Regions from separate parts of the Streptomyces sp. NPDC047971 genome, predicted to be linked through region 1. Evidence: riboswitches for the same ligand, from Rfam matches in the RefSeq annotation. Region 1 holds a riboswitch; the other holds the start of a gene.
What was found. Region 1 has a riboswitch for glycine ahead of gcvT (glycine cleavage system aminomethyltransferase GcvT). Riboswitches for the same ligand answer to the same signal wherever they lie in the genome.
Positions count from the first base shown of each region.

Region 1 (7,842 bases):
CCTGCACCACATCGTCGGGGACGGCTGGTCGGTCGGGCCGCTCACGCGCGACCTGGCCGACGCCTACACGGCCCGCCTGGCCGGATCCGCCCCCGAAGCGAGCCCGCTGCCCGTCCAGTACGCCGACTTCGGCCTCTGGCAGCGCGAGACGCTCGGCGACGAGCGGGATCCCGCCGGCCTCCTCGCCTCCCACGGCGCGTACTGGCGGCGTGCCCTCGCCGGGCTCCCCGACGTGCTCGACCTGCCGCTGGACCGGCCACGGCCGGCCGTCGCGAGCCACCGCGGCGCGGCCGTCGACATCACCCTCGACCCCGCGTTCTGCGAGGACCTGAAGAAGCTGGCCCAGGAGACGGGGACCACCGTCTTCATGATCCTCCAGGCGGCGCTGGCGGCCACGCTCACGGCGGCGGGAGCGGGGGAGGACATCCCCGTCGGCGCCCCCGTCAGCGGTCGCACGGAACCGGCGGTGGAGGAGCTGGTCGGATACTTCGTGAACATGCTCGTGCTGCGCACGGACACATCCGGCAACCCGAGCTTCCGCGCGCTCCTGGAGCGGGTGCGCGCCTCCTCACTGGAGGCGTACGCCCATCAGGACATCCCCTTCGACCGCCTCGTGGGCGCCCTCAACCCGCGCCGCACCCCGGCCCACCACCCGCTCTTCCAGGTCGCCCTGGCCTACGGCGGAGGCGCCCAGCGCCATGTCGACATGCCGGGCCTGCGCGGCACGACCGGCCAGGTGTCCATGCCGGTGGCCAAGTTCGACCTGGGCCTGCACCTGGACGAGGTCACCGCCCCGGACGGCACCCCGCAGGGCATCCGGGGCGAGCTGAAGTACGCGACGGACCTCTTCGACCCCGGGACGGCCGAGGCCCTGGCCGCCCGCTGGACCGCCCTGCTCCACCGGGCGGTCCGCACCCCCGACGCCCCGATCCTCTCCCTGGAGGCCACCGCCGGAGCCGCCGCGCCGACGCCGTGACGGCTCAGCACTCGATGATGTTCACCGCGAGACCGCCGCGGGCGGTCTCCTTGTACTTGACCGACATGTCCGCGCCGGTCTCCTTCATGGTCTTGATGACCTTGTCGAGGGAGACCAGGTGGTTGCCGTCGCCCCGCATGGCCATCCGCGCCGCCGTGACCGCCTTGACGGCGGCCATGCCGTTGCGCTCGATGCACGGGATCTGGACCAGGCCGCCGACCGGGTCGCAGGTGAGGCCGAGGTTGTGCTCCATGCCGATCTCGGCCGCGTTCTCGACCTGCTCGGGGGTGCCGCCCAGGACCTCCGCGAGGGCGCCTGCCGCCATCGAGCAGGCCGAGCCGACCTCGCCCTGGCAGCCGACCTCGGCGCCGGAGATGGAGGCGTTCTCCTTGAAGAGCATGCCGACCGCGCCGGCCGCCAGCATGAAGCGGACCACGCCGTCCTCGTCCGCGCCGGGCACGAAGTTCGTGTAGTAGTGCAGGACCGCCGGGATGATGCCCGCCGCGCCGTTCGTCGGAGCGGTGACCACCCGGCCGCCCGCCGCGTTCTCCTCGTTCACGGCCATCGCGTAGAGCGTGATCCACTCCATCGCCAGCGCGGCCGGGTCGCCCTCGGAGCGCAGCTTGCGGGCCGTGTTCGCGGCGCGGCGGCGGACCTTCAGACCGCCCGGCAGGATGCCCTCACGGGACATGCCGCGCGAGACGCACGCCTGCATGACCCGCCAGATCTCCAGCAGACCCGCGCGGATCTCGTCCTCGGTGCGCCACGCCTTCTCGTTCTCCAGCATCAGCGCGGAGATCGACAGGCCGGTCTCCTTCGCCAGGCGCAGCAGCTCGTCGCCCGTGCGGAAGGGGTACTTCAGGACGGTGTCGTCCGGGACGATCGGGTTCTCGCCCTGGACCGCGTCCTCGTCCACGACGAAGCCGCCGCCCACCGAGTAGTACGTCTTCTCCAGGACCAGGGCGCCCTCCGCGTCGTACGCGAAGATCGTCATGCCGTTGGCGTGGTACGGCAGCGCCTTGCGGCGGTGCAGGATCAGGTCCTCGTCGAAGTCGAAGGGGATCTCGTGCGCGCCGAGCAGGTTGATCCGGCCGCTCGACTTGATCCGCTCGACCTCGTCGTCCGCCGTCTCGACGTCGACGGTGCGCGGGGAGCTGCCCTCCAGGCCCAGCAGGACCGCCTTCGGCGTGCCGTGGCCGTGACCGGTGGCGCCCAGCGAGCCGTACAGCTCCGCGCGTATCGAGGCGGTGTGGGCCAGCAGCCCCTCGTTCTTCAGGCGGCGGGCGAACATCCTGGCCGCCCGCATGGGGCCCACCGTGTGGGAGCTCGACGGGCCGATGCCGATCGAGAACAGGTCGAAGACCGAGATGGCCACGGGGAACTCCTTGTGGGGGGCTAGACGCCGTTGTCTGCCGGGGTGGTGCAGAACAGCAGGAAAAAGGGGGTGGGGCACCGCGCGCACTGTCCAGTGTGCGCGGTGCCCCGGAGCTTTCGTACGAACGAACCTTGAACTGAAGCGTACGAAATTACTTCAGGCCGGGGTAGAGCGGGTGCTTCTCCGCGAGTGCGGACACCCGGGCCTTCAGCGCGTCGGCGTCGAAGCCGGGCTTCAGGGTCTCCGCGATGACGTCGGCCACCTCACGGAAGTCCTCGTCGCCGAAACCGCGGGTCGCGAGCGCCGGCGTACCGATGCGCAGGCCCGAGGTGACCATCGGCGGACGCGGGTCGTTCGGGATCGCGTTCCGGTTGACCGTGATGCCGACCTCGTGGAGGCGGTCCTCGGCCTGCTGGCCGTCCAGCTCGGAGTTGCGCAGGTCGACCAGGACCAGGTGCACGTCCGTGCCGCCGGACAGGACCGAGACACCGTGGGCGGTGACGTCGTCCTGGACCAGACGCTCGGCGAGGATCCGGGCACCGTCCAGCGTGCGCTGCTGGCGCTCCTTGAACTCCTCCGAGGCCGCGACCTTGAAGGAGACGGCCTTGGCCGCGATCACGTGCTCCAGCGGGCCGCCCTGGAAACCGGGGAAGACCGAGGAGTTCAGCTTCTTCGCGAACTCCTTCTTCGCGAGGATGATGCCGCCGCGCGGGCCGCCGAGCGTCTTGTGCGTGGTGGAGGTCACCACGTCCGCGTACTCGACCGGGTTCGGGTGCAGACCGGCCGCGACCAGACCGGCGAAGTGCGCCATGTCGACCCACAGGTACGCCTCGACCTCGTCGGCGATCCGACGGAACTCGGCGAAGTCCAGCTGACGCGGGTAGGCGGACCAGCCCGCGATGATCACCTTCGGGCGGTGCTCCTTGGCCAGGCGCTCCACCTCGGCCATGTCGACCAGGCCGGCGTCGTCCACGTGGTACGCGACCACGTTGAACTGCTTGCCCGAGAAGTTCAGGCGCATGCCGTGGGTCAGGTGACCGCCGTGGGCCAGGTCCAGGCCGAGGATCGTGTCGCCGGGCTGGGCGATCGCGAACAGCGCGGCCTGGTTCGCGGAGGCACCGGAGTGCGGCTGCACGTTGGCGTACTCGGCGCCGAACAGGTCCTTGATCCGGTCGATCGCGATCTGCTCGGCGACGTCGACGTGCTCGCAGCCGCCGTAGTAGCGGCGGCCGGGGTAGCCCTCGGCGTACTTGTTGGTGAGAACGGAGCCCTGGGCCTCCATGACCGCGACCGGAGCGAAGTTCTCCGAGGCGATCATCTCGAGGGTGGACTGCTGGCGGTGGAGCTCGGCGTCGACGGCGGCGGCGACGTCCGGGTCCAGCTCGTGAAGAGGGGTGTTCAGCACAGACATGAATCGATCCCTAAGGGGTCTCAGTTCCCGGCGGAGAACTCGGCGTACGCGTCGGCGGTGAGCAGGTCGTCCGGCTCACCCGTGACGCGCACCTTGAACAGCCAGCCACCCTCGAACGGAGCGGTGTTCACCAGCGACGGGTCGTCCACCACGTCCTGGTTGGCCGCCACGACCTCACCGGTGACCGGCGAGTACAGGTCGCTGACGGACTTGGTCGACTCCAGCTCACCGCAGGTCTCGCCCGCGGTCACCGTGTCACCGACCTCAGGGAGCTGGGCGTAGACGACGTCACCGAGCGCGTTGGCCGCGAACTCCGTGATGCCGACCGTCGCGACGCCGTCCTCGGCGGCCGACAGCCACTCGTGCTCCTTGGTGTAGCGCAGCTGCTGGGGGTTGCTCATGACCTGATTCTCCTGGATCGAGGGAGTGCTGATGAACGTGGGTCTTGCGGGGTGAGACACGGAGCGAGACGGATGCGTCACTTCTGGCGCTTGTAGAACGGCAGCGCCACGACCTCGTACGGCTCGTGGGTGCCGCGGATGTCCACACCTACACCCTGCGTGCCGGGCTCGGCGTGCGCCGCGTCCACGTACGCGATGGCGATCGGCTTTCCGAGCGTGGGGGACGGGGCACCGGAGGTGACCTCGCCGACGACCTCGCCGTTCGCGACGACGGAGAATCCGGCGCGCGGGACGCGGCGGCCCTCGGCGATCAGGCCGACGAGCTTGCGCGGCGGGGCGGTCTCGGCGCGCTCGGCGGCCTTCTCCAGCGCCTCGCGGCCGACGAAGCGGCCCTCGTTGGTCGTCTTCTCGAACTTCACGACCCGGCCCAGGCCCGCGTCGAAGGGGGTGAGGGAGGTGGTCAGCTCGTGCCCGTACAGCGGCATCCCCGCCTCCAGGCGGAGGGTGTCACGGCAGGACAGACCGCAGGGGATCAGCCCGACCGGGGCGCCCGCCTCGGTCAGCGCCTTCCAGACGCCCTCGGCGTGCTCGGGCTTCAGGAACAGCTCGAAGCCGTCCTCGCCGGTGTAGCCGGTGCGGGCGATCAGCGCGGGGACCCCGGCGACCGTGCCGGGCAGGCCGGCGTAGTACTTCAGACCGTCCAGGTCGGCGTCGGTGATCGACTTCAGGATGCCGGGGGACTCGGGGCCCTGCACGGCGATCAGGGCGTACGCGTCACGGTCGTCCCGCACCTCGGCGTCGAAGCCGGCCGCGCGCTCGGTCAGCGCGTCGAGGACGATCTGGGCGTTGGAGGCGTTGGCGACGACCATGTACTCCTGCTCCTGGAGCCGGTACACGATCAGGTCGTCGAGGATGCCGCCGTCCTCCTGGCAGATCATCGTGTAGCGCGCCCGGCCCAGGCCCACCGTGGAGATGTTGCCGACCAGGGCGAAGTCGAGCAGCTCCACGGCCTGCGGGCCGGTGACGGTGATCTCGCCCATGTGGGAGAGGTCGAAGAGGCCCGCCTTGGTGCGGACGGCGTTGTGCTCGTCACGCTCGCTGGCGTAGCGCAGCGGCATGTCCCAGCCGGCGAAGTCGGTCATGGTCGCGCCCAGGGAGCGATGCAGCGCATCGAGGGCGGTCAGACGGGGGGCGGCAGTGCTCATGGGTGTGGCTCCCGGGTCCCAGGGCAGAAAAATCATGACGGACGAGGACGATCCTCCCCATCTGTCATGGAACCTGAGAGGTTCACCGAGGGCATCCTCGGCTTGCACCTTGGGTGGGGCGCGACTGCGCCCGCTTTTCAGATCTGCCTCATCCACGCGGTACGGGGCCTGAGAGATTCAAGGGAGGGTCTTGCTCCTTCGGCGCCCGGGGCCCACCGTGGTGGTTCCGGGACTCTCCCGCGCGGATTCGAGCGGCCGGTATGAGGTTGTGTGCGCTTGGCGCGCACATCATTGCACGAGGGGTCTGATCGGCAAATCGCTTGTGCCTCATTACCGCTTCTTTACACTTTATGGGGAAGGGTTCCCGGGAACCCGACTGGGGGAGAAGCGATGACGTTCCAGCACACCGGCGCCTACGCCACAGGGACGGGGATACCGTCCCCACGCGCCAGGGCCAGGACCCGCAGGCGCGGCTTCGCCGTGCCCCTGCTGCGGGATCTGCGCGAGCGCGGTGGCCGGGGTCCCCGCGTGCTCTCCTTCGCCGCCGGTGACCTCGTCGTGGTCTCCGGCCTGCCCGGCAGCGGCAAGTCGACGCTCATGCGACGCGCGGCCGGGGGTCTGGGCATCGATTCGCAGGACGCCCGTGAGCGCTGGGAAGCACGACTGCCCCGCTTCCTGCCGTACGCCGTCTACCGCCCGCTGGCCCGTATCGCCCACTACGCCGGGCTGCGCCGGGCGCTGCGCTCCGGGCGGAGCGTGGTCGTCCACGACTGCGGCACCCAGTCCTGGGTGCGGAACTGGCTCGCCCGCGAGGCCCGCCGACGGGGCGGCGCCCTGCACCTGGTCCTGCTCGACGTCACCCCGGCCGCCGCCCGGGAGGGCCAGCGCGAGCGCGGCCGAGGCGTGTCGGGGTACGCCTTCGCCCGGCACCGCCGGGCCGTGGGCCGCCTGCTGAGCTCGGTGGAGTCCGGCCGCCTGCCCCGGGGCTGCTCCTCGGCGACCCTCCTCGACAGGGACGCGGCGGGCGCCCTGCGCCGGATCGCCTTCCGCGCCACGGACTGACCCCGCGGCGCCGACACCGGTCCGGAGCGCCTCCCGCGCCACGGACGGACGCCCGGTCGGCGGCACCGGCCCCACGGCGCGGACGGACGCCCGGTCGGCGGCACCGGCCCCGGCGCGGACGGCGCCCGGTCGGCGGCACCGGCCCCACGGCGCGGACCGCTCCGGCCGGCCGACGCCTGCCCGCACCGGTCCGTGCCGCTCCGGGATATCCGGACCGGGGTGCTCCGTACACTTTTGGCCACGGCGGCGTCAGTGCGGCGTTAGGGTTCTGCCCCGAGGGCGCCGCGACCATGGCGCGCGAGAAGGGGAACCGAGAACCGTGGACGTCACATGGCCGGGCAACGAGCTCGAAGAGGTGCTGGCCGCCTCGCTCGGCAACCCCGCAGCCGGAGGCCGGCTCGTCGAGGTGCTCGGACGGAGCCCCGTCTGGGTGCCCCTCCCCAACGGCGGCACCCCCGAGAGCCGGGACCTGGACCTGCCCACGCTGGAGATCGACGGACTGCCGTACGTCCCCGTCTTCAGCTCCGAGCAGCAGTTCCTGGCCTGTGTCGGTGCTCACATGTCGTTCACCGTCGCCCCCGCCCGTGACTTCGCCCGTGGTCTGCCCCCGCAGCTCGGCATCGCCGTGAACCCCGGCGGTACCGTCGGCGCCCCGCTGCCCCCGCCCGCCGTCGCCGAACTCTGCCGGGTCGGCCGCACGCCGCTGGACGGGCCCGCCAGCGGCGGCCGGGTCCGGCTCTTCGAGCCCGACTGGCAGGACGACCCCGTCGACTTCCTCGCCGCGGCCTCCGCCGAGTTCGAGGCCACCGGAGTCGTCGTGACCGCGCGCCGCGCCCTCGCCAGCGTCGAGGGCACCGAGCCGGCGCTCTTCATCGGCGTCCAGCTCGCGGCCTGGGACGGCGTCGACCGCAACGCCCCGCTCGACGCGCTCGGCCGCGCGCTCGGCCGGGTCGAGGTGGCCTGGCCGGTCAATCTCATCCTGCTGGACGTTGCGCAGGACCCGGTCGGCGACTGGATGCTGGAGCGAGTACGCCCCTTCTATCAGCGGGCGTCCGCGTAATTAAGCTGGTTCGGTGGACGGAAGAGGGGCGGGACCCAGGGTGAGCGCGTCGAGCACCGCTGCGGCCGGACAGGTCGAGCACATGCTGCGCCAGGTGGCACCCGGACGCTACGACGCGTACGAGAAGCTGTTGCACGCCCTCGCCGAAGGCGATGTCTGGATGCTGCTCTGGCAGGGCGCCCCCGGCTCGCCGGACGCCCAGTACGGGAACATGGAGATCGACGGCTTCGGGTACGCCCCGTGCGTCACCTCCGCGCAGGAACTCGCCGCCTCCGGCTGGAACCGCGCCCACGAGGTGATCACCGGACGCGACATCGCCCGCTCCCTCTACCCCGACCGCTGGGGCATCTGG
Region 1 covers NZ_JBEZNW010000013.1:45,601-53,442, forward strand. The annotation lists gene AB0D99_RS14985 (condensation domain-containing protein) at 1-976, shown strand, start outside; gene AB0D99_RS14990 (L-serine ammonia-lyase) at 981-2,351, opposite strand; gene glyA (serine hydroxymethyltransferase) at 2,503-3,762, opposite strand; gene gcvH (glycine cleavage system protein GcvH) at 3,783-4,163, opposite strand; gene gcvT (glycine cleavage system aminomethyltransferase GcvT) at 4,241-5,368, opposite strand; glycine riboswitch at 5,516-5,618, opposite strand; gene AB0D99_RS15010 (AAA family ATPase) at 5,759-6,430, shown strand; gene AB0D99_RS15015 (enhanced serine sensitivity protein SseB) at 6,750-7,490, shown strand; gene AB0D99_RS15020 (enhanced serine sensitivity protein SseB C-terminal domain-containing protein) at 7,531-7,842, shown strand, end outside.

Region 2 (7,842 bases), on a different contig from region 1:
ACGACGACCTTCATGCCGGCCATGACCGCGGAGGCGGCGTTGGTGCCGTGCGCGGAGGACGGGATGAGGCAGACGGTGCGCTGGTCGTCGCCGTTGGCGCGGTGGTAGGCGCGGACGGCCAGCAGACCGGCCAGCTCACCCTGCGAACCGGCGTTCGGCTGGATCGACACCTTGTCGTAGCCGGTGACCTCGGCGAGACGCTCCTCCAGCTCGGTGATGAGCGTGAGGTAGCCCTGAGCCTGCTCGACCGGGGCGAAGGGGTGGATCTGGCCGAACTCGGGCCAGGTCACCGGCTCCATCTCGGTGGTCGCGTTCAGCTTCATGGTGCAGGAGCCGAGCGGGATCATGCCGCGGTCGAGCGCGTAGTCGCGGTCGGCGAGCTTGCGCAGGTAACGCAGCATCGACGTCTCGGAGCGGTGCGCGTGGAAGACCGGGTGGGTCAGGTACGCGTCCGAGCGCAGCAGCCCGGCGGGCAGCGCGTCCTCGGTCCCCGCGTCCAGGGCCTCGATGTCGGCGTCGACGCCGAAGGCGGACCAGACGGCGGCGAGCTGGGCACGCCCGGTGGTCTCGTCGCAGGAGATCGAGACGTGGTCGGCGTCGACGAGGTACAGGTTGACGCCCGTCTCGCGGGCGGCGGCGACGGCCTCGGCGGCCTTGCCCGGCACCCGGACGGTCAGGGTGTCGAAGAAGTCGCCGTGGACGACCTCGACACCGCCGGCCCTCAGGCCCGCGGCGAGGATCGCGGCGTACCGGTGGGTGCGCTGAGCGATGCCCTTCAGGCCGTCGGGGCCGTGGTAGACGGCGTACATGCCGGCCATGACGGCGAGGAGCACCTGGGCGGTGCAGATGTTGCTGGTGGCCTTCTCGCGGCGGATGTGCTGCTCGCGGGTCTGCAGCGCCAGGCGGTACGCGCGGTTGCCGTCGGCGTCGACGGAGACGCCGACGAGGCGGCCGGGCAGGGAGCGGGCGTGCTTGTCCTGGACCGCCATGTAACCGGCGTGCGGTCCGCCGAAGCCCATCGGGACGCCGAAACGCTGGGTGGTGCCGACGGCGATGTCGGCTCCGAGCGCACCCGGCGAGGTGAGCAGCGTCAGCGCGAGCAGGTCGGCGGCGACGGTGACGATCGCGCCGAGGTCGTGGGCGGCGTCGATCAGCGGCTTGATGTCGCGCACGGCACCGGAGGCACCCGGGTACTGGACGAGCACACCGAAGACGCCGCGCTCGGCGATCTCGGCGGGGATGCCCTCGGACAGGTCCGCGACGACGACCTCGACACCGGTCGGCTCGGCGCGGGTCTCGATGACGGCGATGGTCTGCGGCAGCGCGTCGGCGTCGACGAGGAAGACACCGTTCTTGACCTTGCCGACACGGCGGGCGAGCGCCATGGCCTCGGCGGCGGCGGTGCCCTCGTCGAGCAGGGAGGCACCGGAGGTGGGCAGACCGGTGAGGTCGGCGACCATCGTCTGGAAGTTGAGCAGCGCCTCCAGGCGGCCCTGCGAGATCTCCGGCTGGTAGGGCGTGTACGCCGTGTACCAGGCCGGGTTCTCCATCACGTTGCGGAGGATCACCGGCGGGGTGAAGGTGCCGTAGTACCCGAGCCCGATCATCGGGGCGAGGACCTGGTTGCGGTCGGCGAGCTCACGCAGCTCGGCCAGGACCTCGGCCTCGGTGCGCGCGGAGGGCAGACCGAGCGCCTCGGCGTTCTTGATCACGTCCGGCACGGCGGCGGCCGTGAGCTCGTCGAGGGAGCCGTAGCCGACCTGCGCGAGCATCTTGGCCCGTGCCTCGGCGTCGGGCCCGATGTGCCGCTGCTCGAACGGGATGCCCTGTTCGAGCTCGGAGAGCGGAATGCGGTTGGCGGTCATGTACGGAGGCCTCCTGGTCGTCACGACCTGCGAGGGGCACCAACGGCGCGGGTGCCCGGACGGCCTCCCCCTCTGTCATCTCAACCTGAGAGCTTCACCGGCACGCCGAAGGGCTCGCCGGCTTTCACCGTCGGTGAGGGCGGATGCCGTCGGACGTCCGCCCTGCTTTCCAGAGTGACCTCGTCCGTGCGGTACAGGGGCCTGAGAGATTCCGGGGAGGATTTGCTCCTTCGGCGCCTCCGAAAGGTTTCTCCGGAGGACTCTCCCGCACAGGGTCGACAGCCACAGCCAGCCTACCAGCGCGGTTCCGGAAGCCATCGCTCAAGTGGCCGACATCCCAGATGTGCACTTTCGTAGTCATAGAGCAGGTGCGACCAGTTGGAGGGACCGTGCAGACCGACATCGATCCGCGCAGCCTGATCGGCCGCAAGGCGTACGACCGCGAGGGGCACAAGATCGGCACCGTGGACGAGGTGTACCTGGACGACGCCACCGGCATCCCCGAGTGGGCGGCGGTCCGCACGGGCCTCTTCAGCCGGGACGCGTTCGTCCCCCTGGAGCCGAGCGAGCTGGCGAAGGACGGCCTCCACATCCCGTACGACCGGTCCCTGATCAAGGACGCACCGGACTTCGGCGTGGGCCGCCACCTCTCCCCCGAACAGGAGCTGCAGCTCTACCGCCACTACGACATCGCCCTCCCCCCGCCGCCGCCGGACCGGGACTTCGGCCGCCTGGCGGGCCAGGAGGAGACCTGACGGTTCCACCCCCACCACGCCCTCCGCGCGGACGAGCGCATCGGCCCGGCCCGCCCTGCGGGATCGACGGTCCCCCGGCGAAGCTCAGCGGGCGGGCGGGAGCGACAGGCCCGGTCTGAGGCCGGGCCCACCCCCCACCAACGGCAGCGGCTCCGCCGCCTCCAGCTCCGGGTCGTCCACGAGGAACGTCCGCACCCGCCCCGGAGCCGAACCCGGCTCCTCGAAGCGCACGGTGACCCGCCCCACCCCGCTCCCCTGCACCCACCCTGCGCCGTACACCGCGTGCCGTACGTCGTGCCCGGGCGACCACCGCCGCTCGGGGGGCGGCTCCTCCGCCGGGGCCGCGTCCGCGGGTGAAGCCTCCCCGGCCCCCGACCCCGGCTCGACCGCCCCGGCCGTCTCCGCAGCCTCCGCCTGCGCGAACAGATCCTCCTGCGTGTAGTCCGCGAGCCCGCTCACCCCGACGCCGAGCAGCCGGACACCGCCCGTCGTGTCCACCCCTTCGAGCAGCCGCCCCGCGGCCTCTCGCACCACGACGGTGTCGTCCGTCGGCCCCCGCAGCGTCTCGGAACGCGTCAGCGTCGAGAAGTCGAACCGCCGCACCTTCAGCACGATCGTCCGCCCCGAGTGCCCCGACGCCCGCAGCCTGCCCACGCACCGCTCGGCGAGCCGGTCCACCTCCGTCCGGATCCGGACCCGGTCATGCAGGTCCACGTCGAAGGTGTCCTCCACCGACACCGACTTCGTGTCCCTCTCGGCCACCACGGGCCGATCGTCGTACCCCTGGGCCATGAGGTACAGGGACGCCCCGTGCGCCCGCCCCAGCAGCCGTACGAGCTCGTCCTCGCCCGCCTCCGCGAGGTCCGACACCGTCGTCATCCCCGCACGCCGCAGGTGCTCCCCGGTGGCCGGCCCCACCCCCGGGAGGATCCGCACCGACCGCGGCCCCAGCAGCTCCCGCTCGGTCCCCGGCTCGATCAGCACCAGCCCGTCCGGCTTCGCCTCCTCCGAGGCGATCTTCGCCAGCATCTTGGACCCGGCGAGCCCCACCGACCCCGTGAGCCCCGTCGTGGCGAGAATGTCCCTGCGCAGCCGCTCACCGGCCTCCCGCGCGCTCGCGCTGTCATCGGCCACGCCCCCTGCCTCCAGGTCGACGAACGCCTCGTCCAGGCTCAGCGGCTCCACGAGCGGCGAGAGCCGCCCCAGCAACTCCATGACCTGCTCGCTGATCCCCCGGTAGAAGCCGAAGCGCGGCACGAGATAGGCGGCGTTGGGCGCCCTGCGCCGCGCCTGCGCCATCGGCATCGCGGAGTGCACCCCGAAGCGCCGCGCCTCGTAGGAGGCGGTGGCGACGACGCCGCGCGGACCCAGCCCCCCGACCACCACCGGCTTTCCGCGCAGACTCGGTTTCGCCGCCTGCTCGGCGGCGGCGAAGAAGGCATCCATGTCCAGATGCAGAATCGTCGGCGCGGCTCTCACATCTCCGATGCTGCCCTACGCCACTGACAATCGACCCGCACACACGTACGGGCGCGTCGCGCCCCGCCCGGCCGTACGGAACGACTCAGACCGCCCGGTCCCGCCGCCGCCTCGCCAGCTCGTCACCCGGGTTGTGGCCGATCAGCGTCTCACCGGTGTCGACACGCTCCCCGTGCAGCTGCGAGAGCGCGGCCTCCACATCGCGCCAGACCACACCCACCGCGATCCCGAAGACGCCCTGACCGCCCTGGAGCAGATCGACGACCTCGTCCGGCGAGGAGCACTCGTACACGGTGGCTCCGTCGCTCATCAGCGTCATGCGCTCCAGGTCGCGAAAGCCCCGTGCGCGCAGATGCTGCACGGCGGCCCGGATGTTCTGCAGCGCCACCCCGGTGTCGAGGAATCTCTTGACGATCTTGAGAACGACGACGTCCCGGAAGCTGTACAGCCGCTGCGTCCCGGATCCGTAGGCCGGCCGCACGCTCGGCTCGACGAGCCCGGTGCGCGCCCAGTAGTCCAGTTGGCGGTAGGTGATCCCGGCAGCCGCGCATGCCGTCGGACCGCGGTAGCCCACCACGTCCGTCCCGGACGCCGCGGCATCTCCCGCGTTCACACCCGTACCGAAGTCGCCCGCATTGCCGTGAAGCGGATACGGACCGCTCTCCCCGGACGCATGCCCGAGGGAGCCCCCTGCCGTACCGTCGCCGCTGCTCATCACGCCGACCCTCCGTCCTTGACCTGCCCACACGAAGGTAGGCAGTCACTCGGGGTGCGTCAACGATCGCCACACTCGGCACGCCGAGTGATAATCACCCTGAGAGTGGTTTCCCGTGTCTCTCTCCGGGGAAAGGCTACTCGAATGCCCTGACCGCACCCGGCGTGCGACGGTCGGCGGCCGGCCCACGGCCGGCCCGCCTCAGCGACTGCCGGACCTCACTGGCTGCTGGACCCGAAGTCCTCGGGGGAGATCTGGTCGAGGAACTCGCGGAACTTCTCCACCTCGTCCTCCTGCTCGTCCGGAATCGCGATACCGGCGTCGTCGAGCACACCGTCACTGCCGTAGATCGGCGTACCGGTGCGCAGCGCGAGCGCTATCGCGTCGGAGGGCCTGGCGCTCACCTCGACGCCGCTGGCGAAGACCAGCTCCGCGTAGAAGACGCCTTCGCGGAGATCCGTGATGCGGACCTCCGTGAGCTCCTGGCCCACGGCTTCAAGGACATCCTTGAAGAGATCGTGCGTCAGCGGCCGGGCGGGGGCCATGCCCTGCTGGGCGAAGGCGATCGCGGTCGCCTCACCCGGTCCGATCCAGATGGGGAGGTACCGATCGCCTCCCACTTCACGCAGGAGCACGATCGGCTGGTTGGAGGGCATTTCGACCCGGACACCCACAACGTCGAGCTCGTTCACACAGCAACCCTAGGACGTGCCCGACCGGTTTGGGTAGTCGGGCCCCCACAAGATCACGGCAACCGGAGTCCGAGAGCGGTCTGGACCAGTGCCGCATGCAGCCGGACGGACAGCCCGGCGAGCTCCTTCGCGGTGGCCTCCGCATGCGCTCTGGTCTGCGGGTTACGGTGCCGGCGCAGCGGCGCGACCACCTGTTCGACGAGACCCGCCTCCCGGTCGGCGGCCGCTTTGACCGCCCGGAGGTGCCGAGGTTCCAGACCGAATCTCCCCAGATCGGCGACAAGTCTGGCGACCGTGACGGTCTCGGCGTCGTAGCCGCCCTCGGCTCCCGCGGCGATGAGCCCGTAGGACTCCCACTCCGCGAGCTCCTCCTCGCTCACCTCCGCGGCGGCGAGCAGCTCGGCCCGACCCACCCGCGCGGCCGTCGGCCGGTCGCCCTCCGGCTCCCAGGCCCCGTCCAGCAGGTCCCGCTGCGGGCTGGGGGACGGGAGCCTGATCTGCTCACCCCGGGCGAGGGCGTCGAGATGCTCCCGGATGACCTTCAGCGGAAGATAGTGGTCCCGCTGCATCCGCAGGATCTGGGCGAGCCGCTCCACGTCCTGCGGGCTGAACTTCCGGTACCCGGAGGCCGTACGCCGGGGCTCGACGAGCCCCTCGGCCTCCAGGAACCGGATCTTGGAGATGGTCACTTCGGGGAACTCGTCACGCAGTTGGTTCAGCACCGTGCCGATGCTGACCAGCCGGTCGCCCGCGGTGGCGGTGCCGTGTCCGGCACCGCCCGTCGGTGTTCGCAGCATGGACCTTCCCTGAAGGCTTCCCGGAGGCGTCACACGCCCCGCTGGCTCGAGTAGAAGACCAGCCGGTACTTGCCGATCTGCACCTCGTCGCCGTTGGACAGGACCACCGACTCGATCGGCTCACGGTTGACGTAGGTGCCGTTGAGGCTGCCGACGTCGGCGACGGTGAAGCTGCCGTCCTGAGCCCGCCGGAACTCGACGTGACGCCGCGACACGGTGAAGTCGTCGAGGAAGATGTCGCTCTGCGGGTGACGGCCGGCCGTGGTCAGCTCGCTGTCCAGCAGGAAGCGGCTGCCCGAGTTCGGACCGCGGCGCACGACGAGCAGGGCCGAGCCGGCCGGCAGGGCCTCGACGGCCGCCAGCGCCTCGGGAGAGAGGGACGGCACGGCGGTCTGACCGGTGACCTCGGCGTCATACGCCTCGAGGCCCGAGATCGAGATCGTCGACGTCGTCTCGGACGCGCGCTCCACGGGCGCCCCGCCCCGCAGCGGCGTGCCGCAGTGGGAGCAGAAACGGCTGTCCGCGGTGTTGCGGTGACCGCACCTCGTACACACCGGCATGGACGCATCCTCCTGCCGCGGCTGACCCGCGGAGGTCTGGGTCGCATACGGATCGGGGGTGAACCCTCCACCCGTACTTGAGGTTGATGGTTCCCCGAAACCTATGCGCCCGGCACCGGCAGGGTCAACAGACGACGCGCCGTGCGCGCCCGCGACATCTCCGCCCTGGCCGCCGACCTCGTCACGGAACAGCGGACGCTCGCCGCCCTGTTCCTCGCTCTGGGCGTGGCGCGGCGCGCGGTGCTTGGCGTTGCCGCCGTCCTCGCGTGCGCTCTTGCCGAACAACTTCGCAAAAAAACTCACGGGCGATTCCCCTTGACCGAAACAGACCCGCCCGTGGGGCAGGACGAACCCTGAATGAACACACCTGCCGACCCGGACACCTTCACAACGTCCGTATCCTCCGGACAGTTTCCACCACGCACCACGCTTGTGATGCGGCGACCCCCCGCAACGCCCTCCCCTTGTCGCGTGACCGCGACACACCCCCGGCTCACTGCGAGGACGACTGAGCGTAGTCAGGCCGCTTCGCAGGTCGCAAGGCATCCACAACGATCTTCTCGGACTTGGCCACGGTCGCCGTGGCCTGCTCCTTCTCCAGCGTCTGAATGACTCCACCGGGGATGTTGAGCGCCGGCTCGAGATCCTCGGGCTTGCCGATGACCTTGAAGACGTACGGAGCGGCCACCTTCGTTCCATCGATCTCTATGTCGCTTCCCGCACCGGAGAAGTAACTGTCCGCGACCACCCGCACATCGTTGATCTGGATCGCCTCGGCACCCGCCGCACGCAGCTCCTGGATCGCGTCGAGCAGCATGTCCGACTCGACCGCCGCCGCCGCGCCCGCGACGGTCAGCGTGATGCCCGGCCCCTCGGCGGCGACCGTACCGGCCAGGATGCCGAGCTGCTGCTCCTTCTCCTGGGTCTGCTTGCGCGCCTCCTCGGCCTGGTCCGAGCTGGACTCCAGCTCGGAGCGCTG
Region 2 covers NZ_JBEZNW010000036.1:5,146-12,987, reverse strand. The annotation lists gene gcvP (aminomethyl-transferring glycine dehydrogenase) at 1-1,865, opposite strand, end outside; glycine riboswitch at 2,045-2,143, opposite strand; gene AB0D99_RS27640 (PRC-barrel domain-containing protein) at 2,255-2,620, shown strand; gene AB0D99_RS27635 (DNA polymerase IV) at 2,705-4,099, opposite strand; gene AB0D99_RS27630 (MerR family transcriptional regulator) at 4,185-4,814, opposite strand; gene AB0D99_RS27625 (bifunctional nuclease family protein) at 5,033-5,506, opposite strand; gene AB0D99_RS27620 (MerR family transcriptional regulator) at 5,560-6,303, opposite strand; gene AB0D99_RS27615 (FHA domain-containing protein) at 6,333-7,274, opposite strand; gene AB0D99_RS27610 (DUF881 domain-containing protein) at 7,357-7,842, opposite strand, start outside.
Region 2: linked by a shared signal. The riboswitch ahead of gcvP (aminomethyl-transferring glycine dehydrogenase) and the one ahead of gcvT (glycine cleavage system aminomethyltransferase GcvT) in region 1 are both predicted to bind glycine.